Regions from separate parts of the Longispora urticae genome, predicted to be linked through region 1. Evidence: riboswitches for the same ligand, from Rfam matches in the RefSeq annotation. Region 1 holds a riboswitch; the other holds the start of a gene.
The links. Region 1 has a riboswitch for ZMP and ZTP ahead of PT931_RS26590 (cyclodeaminase/cyclohydrolase family protein). Riboswitches for the same ligand answer to the same signal wherever they lie in the genome.
Positions count from the first base shown of each region.

Region 2: it holds a riboswitch for ZMP and ZTP, as region 1 does, so the genes downstream of both, PT931_RS02430 (serine hydroxymethyltransferase) here and PT931_RS26590 (cyclodeaminase/cyclohydrolase family protein) in region 1, are expected to answer to the same signal.

Region 1 covers NZ_JAQZSH010000039.1:55,808-61,604, reverse strand. Annotated here, with positions in the region: gene PT931_RS26595 (bifunctional 5,10-methylenetetrahydrofolate dehydrogenase/5,10-methenyltetrahydrofolate cyclohydrolase) at 1-789, opposite strand, end outside; gene PT931_RS26590 (cyclodeaminase/cyclohydrolase family protein) at 786-1,361, opposite strand; ZMP/ZTP riboswitch at 1,383-1,469, opposite strand; gene PT931_RS26585 (MarR family winged helix-turn-helix transcriptional regulator) at 1,502-1,945, opposite strand; gene PT931_RS26580 (cupin domain-containing protein) at 2,021-2,392, shown strand; gene PT931_RS26575 (GTP cyclohydrolase II) at 2,484-3,104, shown strand; gene PT931_RS26570 (MarR family winged helix-turn-helix transcriptional regulator) at 3,106-3,588, shown strand; gene PT931_RS26565 (hypothetical protein) at 3,667-4,221, opposite strand; gene PT931_RS26560 (PadR family transcriptional regulator) at 4,223-4,579, opposite strand; gene PT931_RS26555 (PIG-L family deacetylase) at 4,646-5,797, opposite strand, start outside.
Region 2 covers NZ_JAQZSH010000003.1:173,609-179,405, forward strand. Annotated here, with positions in the region: gene PT931_RS02420 (PH domain-containing protein) at 1-313, opposite strand, end outside; gene PT931_RS02425 (EAL domain-containing protein) at 513-1,367, shown strand; gene PT931_RS02430 (serine hydroxymethyltransferase) at 1,545-2,813, opposite strand; ZMP/ZTP riboswitch at 2,843-2,929, opposite strand; gene PT931_RS02435 (PaaI family thioesterase) at 2,989-3,396, shown strand; gene ilvD (dihydroxy-acid dehydratase) at 3,419-5,263, opposite strand; gene PT931_RS02445 (putative bifunctional diguanylate cyclase/phosphodiesterase) at 5,457-5,797, shown strand, end outside.

The sequences.
Region 1 (5,797 bases):
CAGCAGGGCGGTCGTCACGGGACCCACTCCGCCGGGTACGGGGCTCAGCGCCCCCGCCACCCCGGCCACCGAGTCGGCGTCGACGTCCCCGACCAGTCCCCCGTCGGCCGTCGGATGCGTGCCGACGTCGACGACCATGGCACCCGGGGCGACGTGTCCGGCGCGGACCAGTCCGGCCCGGCCGACGGCCACGACGAGGATCTCCGCGCGCCGGGTGACGGCCGCCAGGTCCGCGGTGCGGGAGTGGCAGACGGTGACCGTGGCGTCCCGGTCGAGCAGCAGGTGCGCGAGGGGTTTGCCGACCACCGTGGACCGGCCGACCACGACGGCCTCCCTGCCCGCGAGGGGTACGCCGTGGTGGTCGAGGAGCGCGACGACGGCCTCGGCGGTCGCGGGCGGGTACGCGGGCAGGCCGCAGACGAGCCGGCCGAGGCTCTCCGGGTTCGCGCCGTCGACGTCCTGGGCGGGGTCGATGGCCAGGGCCACCGCGCGGGCGTCGACCCCGGCGGGCAGCGGGGTCTGCAGGATGACGCCGTGCGTGCCCGGGTCGGCGGCGAGCTTCCGCAGCGCGTCGGTGACGGTGGCCGTGTAGGCGTCCGGGCCGAGGTCCAGCACCTCGCAGGTGATGCCGACCTTGCCGGCGGCCGTGGCCAGGGAGCGCACGTACCAGGCGCTGGCCTCGTCGGCGGTGGCCGTGACGATCGCGAGTTTCGGCGCGGGCCCCTGGGCGACCCGGGCGGCGACGTCGGCGCGGATGGTGGCCGCGAGTTCCCGTCCGGACAGGTTCACGCCGCCAGCCCCTCACGGACGTCGGCGGTGACCCGGTCGGCGCGGGCCACGAGGTCGTCGACCCCGTCGAGGGTCGCGAGGAGGTCGCGGCGCGCGTCGGGGTCGGTGGCGCCGGCGAGGTTGACCTCCACGTTGACCCGGGAGGTGGTCGCGGCGGCGCGGGCGGCCTCGACGGCGGCCGCGATGTCGGTGACCACGTTGCGGTTGCCGACGGGCAGCAGGTCCTCGGCGAGCGCGACCAACCGGCCCGCGAGGGCGATCACGGCGGCCGGCGGGCGGGCCGCGTCCACCAGGGCGGCGGCGAGCACCTCCCGGGGCCCCTTGTACGCGGCGGCCACGGCGGCGAAGGCTTCGGCGTCCTCGGCGACCAGGGCCACGGCGCGCCCGCGCAGCTCCTCGGCCTCGGTGAGGACGGCGGTGATCAGGGGCGCGTGCCCCGCGTACTTCGGGCCGTCGCTGTAGCGGGCGACCATCGCGAGCAGGGCCGCGCCCTGGGCGGCGTGCAGCGCGGCGGCGGCCCCGCCACCGGGGGCGGGACTGCGGCTGGCCAGTCGGTCGAGAAATTCCTGCACGGCGAACCTCCGTCGGTGGGACAGAGGTGCCCAGGCGGACGACACCGTCACGTGTGTGTGCTGCCGCTCCCCGGTGGTGATCCACCTTCGCCAGTCGCGGCAGGGTCGAATCTACCAGGGGCACCGGGGGCGGGGCGGCGTCACCAGGTGGGACGCAGCCGTCCCGGGGCGGCGACCCGGCCCAGGTCGGTGACCAGGGCCCCGACCCGGTCCTCGCCGAGCACCTCCGCCCAGCGCGCCACCGCCTCGGCGGCCGCGGCGTCGGCGGCCCGGGTGCAGGCCCAGCCCCGGTCGGTGAGGGTGACGAGCCGGGCCCGGGCGTCGCGCGGGTGCGGCTGGCTGGCCACGTACCCCTTGCGGGTCAGTTCCTCGATGAGTTGGCTGGCGGCCTGCTTCGTGACGCCCAGGTGTTCGGCGACCTGTCCGACGGTGGCCCCGTCGGGGGCGAGCCGGACGAACGCGAAGCCGTGCGCGGGGCGGACGTCGTCGAAGCCCCGGGCGACCACCCCCGCGTGGATGGCCTCGCTGAGGGTGTTCGCGGCGGCGAGGACGAGGTAGGCGAGCGCGCGGTGGTCGGTACCCATGAAAAGTAGTTTGACAGCACGGACAAGAACATTGACCATTTAGACAAGCTACTTGTCTACTTCCGAGGAGTCACCGTGCCAGTCGTCCGCCCCTCCGACGCCGTCGTCCACGAGATCCACGGCGCGACCTTCACCTCCTACGCCGCCCCGCGCAGCGGCAGCTCCGAACTCGCCGCCTGGCAGGTCGACGTCCCGGCCGGCACGACCGGCGTCCCGCACCGCGTCACCCGGGAGGAGGTGCTGCGCATCACGGCCGGTTCGGCCACGGTCACGCTGGACGACCGGAAGCACGACGTGACCGCCGGCGACGTCGTCATCGTGCCGACCGGCAGCCTGTTCGGCATCGACACCGGGGCCGAGCCGCTGTCCGCCTGGGTCAGCACCAGCGTGGGCCTGCGGGCGGCGCTCGCCGACGGTTCGTGGATCACACCCCCGTGGACGGTCTGATATTCCGCGAGGTTGATCACATTGATCGTTAAGGTGACCCACCGTATCGTCGACAGGGAACTTGAGCGCTCAAGCACCGTGGAGGACAACGATGATTGCTCCGGCCGGAATACGGACCAGGGTCCCGGTGCCGCTGCGGTTCGGCGACGGGTTCACCACCCCCGCCGAGATCGTGACCTTCACCGGCCTCGCCGACGGCAAGGAACACCTGGCGATCGGCCTGGGTGACGTGACCGGAGTGGACGTGCCGCTCGTGCGCGTGCACTCCGAGTGCATGACCGGCGACGTGTTCGGCTCCGCCCGGTGCGACTGCGGCCCGCAGCTGCGCGAGGCCGTCGAGCGGATCGCCGAACACGGCGGCTGGCTGCTGTACCTGCGCCAGGAGGGCCGCGGCATCGGGCTGTACGCGAAGCTCGACGCCTACGCCCTCCAGGACACCGGCCTGGACACGTACGCCGCGAACCGGGCCCTCGGGCACGCCGACGACGAGCGCGACTACACGGCCGCCGCCCAGATGCTCACCGCGCTCGGCGCGCCCCGCGTCGACCTGCTGACGAACAACCCGGACAAGGCCGCCCAGCTGCGCGCCCTCGGGGTGGACGTCCGCGTCCTCGCCCGCACCGGGGTGCACGCCACCGAGGCGAACCTGCGGTACCTGCACGCGAAGGTCGAACGGACGGGTCACACGATCGACCTGACCCCCGCCGCCTGACATGCCGAACAGCACGCTGGCAGAACCCCGCTGGCTGACCGACTCCGAGCGGCGCGCGTGGCTGGCCTACCTGGTCACGACGCGCCGCCTGGAAGAGGCACTGGACCGCCAGCTCCAGCGGGACTCGGGGATGCCGCACACGTACTACATGATCCTGGCCATGCTGTCGGAGACCGACGGCTGGTCGCTGCGCATGAGCGACCTGGCCGAGCGCACGCACTCCTCGCAGAGCCGGCTGTCGCACGCGGTGGCGCGCCTGGAGGAGAACGGCTGGGTCATCCGCAAGAAGTGTCCGTCCGACCGGCGCGGCAACTGGGCCACCCTGACCCAGTCCGGGTTCGACACGCTGGCCGCCGCCGCCCCCGGGCATGTCGCGGCCGTCCGGCGGCACCTGTTCGACGTGTTGACGCCCGAGCAGGTCGAGCAGCTGGCGACGATCAGCGAGGCGGTCCTGGGGCGGCTGGGCGAGGTCGAGGAGGCCTGACCGGCCACGGCTCCGCCCGGCGCGGGCGGGCCGTTCCATCGGATCGGGGTCCCGCGTCGCGCTTCCGGGCCTGGCGTCTCAGATCGCCTTCGCGCCCGTCAGCCGGTTCCATCCCGGCACGGCCCGCCACAACCGGCCGATCAGGATCGTGGCCACGCCGAAGACGACCCAGCCCCAGACGGTCAGCTGGCCGCCGGTCCACGTGCCCTGACCGTGGTCGAGGGTGAACGTGGCCGCCTGCTGGAAGAACCCGAAACCCTTCCACGTGTACGCGCCCGTGGCGTCCGGGTCGGCGGCTCTGATCCCCGCACCGAACGTGAGGACGTACTCCGTCAGCAGCGACTGGATGAGCAGCTGTCCGGTCATGAAGAACAGCAGCGCGGTGAACCAGGCCGGGCGCGCCTCGCCGCCGTACTCCGCCGCCCGGTACTCGGCGGCGAGCCGGCGGCTGCCACCCAGGTTGCGCAGGGCCGCGGACGTGCCGATGTCGGCCGCGGCGGACAGCAGATTCTCCCGGACCTCGCGGCGTTTGGCGACCCGCGAACTCGGGGCCAGATCGTAGAGGCGGTGGTCGAGGGACCACACGACGGACTCGATACGCAGCCGGTCGAACCAGCTCACGGGGTGGGACATCTCAGGATCCTTCGATCGGGGCCGGGGGGACCGGGCGGGTGAGGACCGCGCCCACGACGTCGGCGAGGGCGAACCACTGGGCGGTGCCCGTGGCGAGGGCCTCGTAGCCGGCGGGGGTCGGGCGGTAGTACTTGCGGGCGGGGCCGGAGGTCGAGGAGACCAGGCGGGCGGTGACCCGGCCCTCGCGTTCGAGGCGGGACAGGGCCGGGTAGACGGTGCCCTCGAGGATGTCGGGCAGGCCGATCTCGCGCAGGCGCTGCACCACCTGGTAGCCGTAGGACTCGCGTTCGGCGAGCAGGGACAGGAGCAGCAGGGACAGGGCGCCCTTGAGGAGCTGCGGGTCGCGGGGCGGGATCACCACACCAAGCTATGCCCGGTACTGGAGATAGTCAAGTACCGGGCGTGGCCTCGTACCCGTCGGAGGTCAGGGCAGGGGCGCCCACGGCCGGAACGGACTGTCGGGGTCCGGGGTCTTCTGCGCGGCCATCAGGAGCCGGCCGCCGGGGGCGAGCTGGAACATCACGACCCGGCCGGTCCGGTCGAGCGCGGCGGCCGGGGTGTCGATCGAGGCCCCGGCGCTGTCGGTCCAGGCCGCCGGCCAGCCCTGCGCGGTCTGGCGGAGGTGGCTGACCCCGGTGGCCTGGTTGCGGCCGAACACCAGGATCCGCCCGGCGCTCGTGACGGTCTCCAGCTCCCCCACGCCGCCGTGCCCGCCGAGCGGCAGCGGCCCGCCGCCCCAGTCGCCGTTCACCGCGGTCTGGTACAGGTGCGTCACGTCGCCGGTGTCGGGGCCCCGGTAGAAGAGTTCCAGGCGGCCGTCGGCGTTCTTCGCCACGTTCACCGGGCCGGCGACCCGGACCGGCAGGGTGTGCGACACGAACGGGGAGTTCGGCGCGACCTGGTAGCGGTGGTCCACGCCGGTGCGGGTCGCGGCGAACACCTCCAGGCGGCCGTCGTCGTTGGTGACCGCGACCGGCACGCCCTGGATGTCGGAGCCGCCCATGTCCAGCCAGTCCGGGGTCCACGGGCCGTTGACCGAGGTCTGCCACTTGGAACCCAGGCCGCCGTTGCCGTTGGTGACGAAGATCTGCAGCCGGCCGTCCGCGTTGGACCCGACCGCCGCGCCGCTGACCGCCCGGCGGACCTGCGGGGTGACGACGTCGTTGGGGTTGCCGAAGTTGTCCCAGTGCCCGACCCACTCGCCGTCGGCCCGCTGGTAGGTGGTGTACACGGCGGCGCTGTCGTCCGCGCCCACGACGAAGATCTCCAGCCTGCCGTCGGCGTTGTTCCCCACGGAGACGACCCCGGTGACGGGTACGCCCGGGCCGCCCAGGTCCACCGGGCCCGCGTACGTGCCGTCTCCGGTCTGCCGCCAGGTCAGCACCCGGCCGCCCAGGACCACGAACGGTTGCAGCCAGCCGTCGCCGGTGCGCCCGACCCAGGCGGTGCCCCGGGGGAAGCGGGCGTACATGACCCGGCTGTAGGTGACGTACACCGGGGCGGGGTTGCCGGCCGGGTCGCGGGTCGCGTCGTCGTAGGGGATGTAGTGCCGGAACACCGCGTCCTTGAGCGCCCG
Region 2 (5,797 bases), on a different contig from region 1:
GCCGGGGCACATCGGTCGGCCGGACGGCCGGCAGCGGCAGGGTCGCCCCGGACGGCAGCAGCACCGTGACCTTCTTCCCGACAGCCTCGAACCCGTCGATCTCCGACCAGTCGAGCCGCCGGCTGCCCACGGCGCTCCGCACGGTCAGCCCCTCGGGCGCCGCGTCGACCCCGGCCCGGCCGGCCCACAGACCGATCGCGGCCGGCACGAGCAGCACGGGCGCCAGCCACCACGAGCTGAGCGCGAACGGCAGCGCGCCGAACGCGGCGAACACGACCGCGACCATGATCGCGCCGCTGTACCGGAATCTCACTACGTCTTCGCGTCGGGCCACGCCCCGATCGTCCCACAGCCGCCCGCGCGGGCTGCGAGCAGCGGCCGGGCCGGCGGAGCAGGTCACCCGACCCGGCCCGCCCCGTACCCGGCTCCCGGCCGCCCGGCCCCGTCCCCCGTCCGACGGGTAACTGGCCACCTTCCGGGTCGTTAGACAGGAAGCGGGAGGAGGTGGGCGGATGACGATTCTCATCACTTTCGCGCTCGCCGTGGCCGTCGTCGCCGACGCGCTCTGGTTGCGCCTGCTCGCGGCCCTGGTCGCGGGCGGGGCGTGGCTGTACCGCCGCCGGCCCCGACGCCTGCCGGCCGCCCAGCGGGGAGATCTGCGGGCCGCCCTGGAGAAGGACGCGCTGGACCTGAGGTTCCAGCCGGTCGTGGACCTGGCTGACGGCCGGACCGCCGGGGTGGAGGCGTTGCCGCGCTGGCACCATCCGAAGCTCGGCTGGCTGGGTCCGGCCGAGCTGCTCCGGATGGCCGCCGAGGCGGGCCTCGGTTCCCTGCTCGGTGCCTGGGTCCTCGACCGGTCGTGCCGCCAGCTCGCCCGTTGGCTCGCCGACGGCCGCGACCTGTGGATCTCGGTCCGTGCCGAGCCCGCCGAACTGGAGTCCGTCACGTACGTCGCGGGCGTCGCCGCGGCCCTGACCACCCACCGGGTGCCGGCGGCCCGCCTGGTCGTTGAGGTGACGGGGCCGGGCGATTCGCGCCAGGTCACGAGCCAGCTCGCGGGTCTGCGCGCGCTCGGCGTCCGGGTCTGCCTGGGGGGTACGGACCTCGGGCCGGCCACCATGCGCCAGCTGCGCCGGCTGTCGGTGGACCTGGTGAAGGGTTCGGGGCCCGCGACGGCGGTGGTGGTGACCCTGGGCCGCCGCCTGGGCTACGAGGTGGTCGCGCAGGACCTGGGGACGGCGGAGGCGTTGACGACGGCGAAGGCGGCCGGCTGCCGGTACGGGCAGGGTGCCGTTCTGGGCCGGGCGGCCCCCGCCGAGCACGTGGAGCCGCTACTGGAGTGGGCGGCAACCCGACGCGCGGGCTGACCCCGGGCCGAGCCCCGAGCGGACCCCCGGGCCGGGAACGCCCGGCTCGGCGGGAGCGCTCCAGGGGTCCGGACGAACCGCCGGACACCGGTCACATCCCACCGTAACCATCGAATGCTCTTGAAAAGACCCCGGCGCCCCACGAGAGCGGGGCGCCGGGGTCCGTGACGTGCGTGGCTACTCCGCCGCGTAACCGGGCATCGGGTAGTCCTTGAGCAGGTCGGACACCTCGCCGGCGATCCGGTCCAGCTCGGTGGTGTCCTCCTTGAGGGCCGCGCCGATCGCCTCGTCCATCCATGCCGCGACCTGCGGCATCTGCTCCGGGGTGAGGCCCCGGGTGGTGAGCCCGGCGGTGCCGAGCCGGATGCCGGACGGGTCGAACGGCTTGCGCGGGTCGAACGGCACCGAGTTGTAGTTCAGCTCGATCCCGGCGGCGTCGAGGGCCTGCGCCGCGGGCTTGCCGGCGATGCCCTTCGGCGTGAGGTCCGCGAGGATCAGGTGGTTGTCGGTGCCGCCGGAGACCAGGTCGAAGCCGCGCTCCACGAGGGCGGCGGCGAGGGCCTTGGCGTTGGCGACGACCTGGTGGGCGTAGACGCCGAACTCGGGGGTCGCGGCCTCCTTCAGCGCCACCGCGATGCCGGCCGTCGTGTGGTTGTGCGGGCCGCCCTGCAGGCCGGGGAACACGGCCTTGTCGATGGCCTTGGCGTGCTCGGCGTTGCACATCAGCATCGCGCCGCGCGGGCCCCGGAGGGTCTTGTGCGTGGTGGTGGAGATCACGTCGGCGTACCCGACCGGGGAGGGGTGCGCGCCACCGGCGATCAGGCCGGCGATGTGCGCGATGTCGGCGAGCAGGACCGCGCCGACCTCCTTGGCGATGGCCGCGTAGGCCGGGAAGTCGATCGTGCGCGGGATGGCCGTGCCGCCGCAGATGATCAGCTTCGGCCGGTGCTCCAGGGCCAGCTCGCGGACCTTGTTCAGGTCGACGAGGCCGGTCTCCTTCTCGACGCCGTAGTGCACGGCGTTGAACCACTTGCCGGTGGCCGAGACGGACCAGCCGTGGGTCAGGTGGCCGCCGGCCGGCAGGCCCATGCCGAGCACGGTGTCGCCCGGGTTCAGGAAGGCCAGGTAGACGGCCAGGTTCGCGGGGGAGCCGGAGTAGGTCTGGACGTTCGCGTGGTCGACGCCGAACAGGGACTTGGCCCGCTCGATCGCGATCGTCTCGATCTGGTCGATGAACTGCTGGCCCTCGTAGTACCGCTTGCCGGCGTAGCCCTCGGAGTACTTGTTCGTCAGGACGGTCCCGGTCGCCTCGAGGACGGCGGTCGACACGTAGTTCTCCGAGGCGATCATGCGGATCTTCTCGAACTGGCGCTTCGCCTCGGCCTCGATCAGACCCGCGATCTGCGGGTCCTCGGCGGCCAGGTGCGAGATCGATGGCTCGTGCACTGCTCGTCTCCAGACATGGTTTTCGCTGATCCCGGCACCCAGGCGCACGGTGCCCGGCGAGTGTCGCTTCCCGGTGGTTTATGCCCACCCAAACCCGCGCCAGTCGCGTACTCGTCATGCTAGTCGACCTGCGGCGGGCTCCCATCACGAGATCAAGCCGTTATGCTTCGCCGCCATGGGACTCACGCCCGCGGAGGGCAACGCGATTCTGGCCGCCAACTTCGCGCCCTGGGTGCTCGCACTCGGGCTCGTCGTCGAGGAGGTCGGGGAGGGCACGGCGACGCTGCGGCTGCCGTGGTCGGCCGACCTGGCCCGGGAGGGCGGGGCGCTGTCGGGGCAGGCGATGATGGCCGCCGCCGACACCGCGTCCGTGATCGCCCTGTCGGCGACCCGGGGCGGCTTCTTCCCGATGACGACCGTGCAGCTGTCCTCGACGTTCCAGCGGCCGGTTGTGGGCGAGGACGCCCTGGTCCGGGCGGCGGTCACGAAGGCCGGCCGGAGCCTCGCCTTCGTGACCATCACGCTGTCGGCGTCGAAGGGCGTGGCCGCCGAGGTCTCGACGGTCTACGCCCTCCTGGCCTAGATCATCTGACGGGTACGGGGGCCTACGGCACCAGCCGGTAGGCCCCGTCGGAAGCGCTGGTCGCCATCGACGCGTAGGCCCGCAGCGCCGCCGACACGGGCCGCACCCGGTCCACCGGCGTGTACGGCCGGTCCCGCTTCTCCTCGGCCACCCGCCGCGCCTCCAGCTCGTCGTCGGCGACGTCGAGCCGGATCGACCGGTTCGGGATGTCGATGACGATCGGGTCGCCCTCGCGCACGAGGCTGATCAGCCCGCCGGCCGCGGCCTCGGGCGACGCGTGCCCGATGGACAGCCCCGAGGTCCCGCCGGAGAACCGCCCGTCGGTGATCAGCGCGCACGCCCGGCCCAGGCCGCGCCCCTTGAGGAACGAGGTCGGGTACAGCATCTCCTGCATGCCCGGCCCGCCCCTGGGCCCCTCGTACCGGATGACCACCACGTCGCCGGCCACCACCTGGTTGCCGAGGATGGCGGTGACCGCGTCGTCCTGGGACTCGTACACCTTGGCGGGGCCGGTGAAGGTGAGGCAGTCGTCGGGGACGCCGGCGGTCTTGACCACGCAGCCGTCCGGGGCGAGGTTGCCGAACAGGATGGCGAGCCCGCCGTCGGCGGAGTAGGCGTGTTCGACGGACCGGATGCACCCCTCGGCCGCGTCGGTGTCGAGGCTGGACCACCGGTTGTCGGTGGAGAACGGTTCGACGGTGCGCACCCCGCCGGGCGCGGCGTGGAACAGCTCCAGCGCGGCGGCCGACGTCGACCCGCTGCGGATGTCCCACTCGGCCAGCCAGGACTCCAGGTCCGGGGAGTGCACCGACCACACGTCGGTGCGCAGCGCGCCGCCCCGGTTCAGCTCGCCGAGCAGGGCGGGGATGCCGCCGGCCCGGTGCACGTCCTCCATGTGGTACTTCGGCGAGTTCGGCGCGACCTTCGCCAGGCACGGCACCCGCCGGGAGATCTCGTCCACGTCGGCGACGTTGAAGTCGACCTCGGCCTCGCGGGCGGCGGCGAGCAGGTGCAGGACGGTGTTCGTGGAGCCGCCCATGGCCACGTCGAGGGCGACGGCGTTCTCGAACGCGGCCCGGGACGCGATGGCCCGGGGCAGCACGGACATGTCGTCGTTGGCGTAGTACGCGTCGGCGATCCGCACCACCGTGCGCCCCGCCTCCTCGAACAGCCCGCGGCGCATCGCGTGCGTGGCCAGCACGGAACCGTTGCCCGGCAGGGCCAGCCCGATGGCCTCGGTGAGGCAGTTCATCGAGTTGGCGGTGAACATGCCCGAGCACGAGCCGCAGGTCGGGCACGCCGAGCGTTCGATCTTGTCCAGGTCGCTGTCCGAGACGGCCTGGTCGGCGGCGGCCACCATCGCGTCGATCAGGTCCAGCTTGTGGGTGACGACCCCGTTCATGGCGACCGTCTTGCCGGCCTCCATCGGCCCGCCGGAGACGAACACGGCGGGGATGTTCAGCCGGAGCGCGGCGAGCAGCATCCCGGGCGTGATCTTGTCGCAGTTGGAGATGCACACGAGGGCGTCGGCGCAGTGCGCGTTCACCATGTACTCCACCGCGTCGGCGATCAGCTCCCGGGACGGCAGGGAGTACAGCATCCCGCCGTGGCCCATCGCGATCCCGTCGTCCACGGCGATCGTGTTGAACTCCTTGGCGACCCCGCCGGACGCCTCGATCGAACCGGCGACGATCTTCCCGACGTCGCGGAGGTGCACGTGTCCGGGTACGAACTGCGTGAAGCTGTTCGCGATGGCGACGATGGGCTTGCCGAAATCGCCGTCCGTCATGCCGGTGGCACGCCACAGGGCACGCGCGCCGGCCATGTTCCGGCCATGGGTGGAGGTCTTCGACCGCAGCTCAGGCATACCACGAGTCTCCCACCGCCCCCGGACGGCCGCCATCGGCCCGCCGGCCGCCCACTGGGCGGGAAAACACCGTGACAGATAACGGACACGCTGTGTGTCCCTAATCCGCGAAAAGTTCGGCACAGTAGATCTCGTGCCCCCTCGCACGCTTGTTCCGTTTGGTAGGGCCCCGTGGCTGGTCGCCGGTCTTGGGGTGTCTGTCCTTGCCCACGGTCTGGCGTTGTCGGCCGACGCGCGGATCGGGATCCGGCTGACCACTCTCGCCGGTCTCGGCTGCGCGGCCCTGTTGCTCACGGGCCTGTTGACGATGCGGGGCGGCCCGTGCGGCTGGGGTGCCCGGGTCCGGGCGGTGCTCGACGGACTGCTGGTCGCCGGCAGCGGGGCCTACGTCGTGTGGCTGCTGGTCCTGGGGCCCCGGATCGTCCGGCCGCCGGCCATCGTGACCGCGGCCGGCGCGACGGTCGCCGTGGTGTGCGGGGTGGGGGTGGCGGTGTGTCTGCGGGCCAGCCAGCCGAAGGGTCCGGTGTTCGCGGT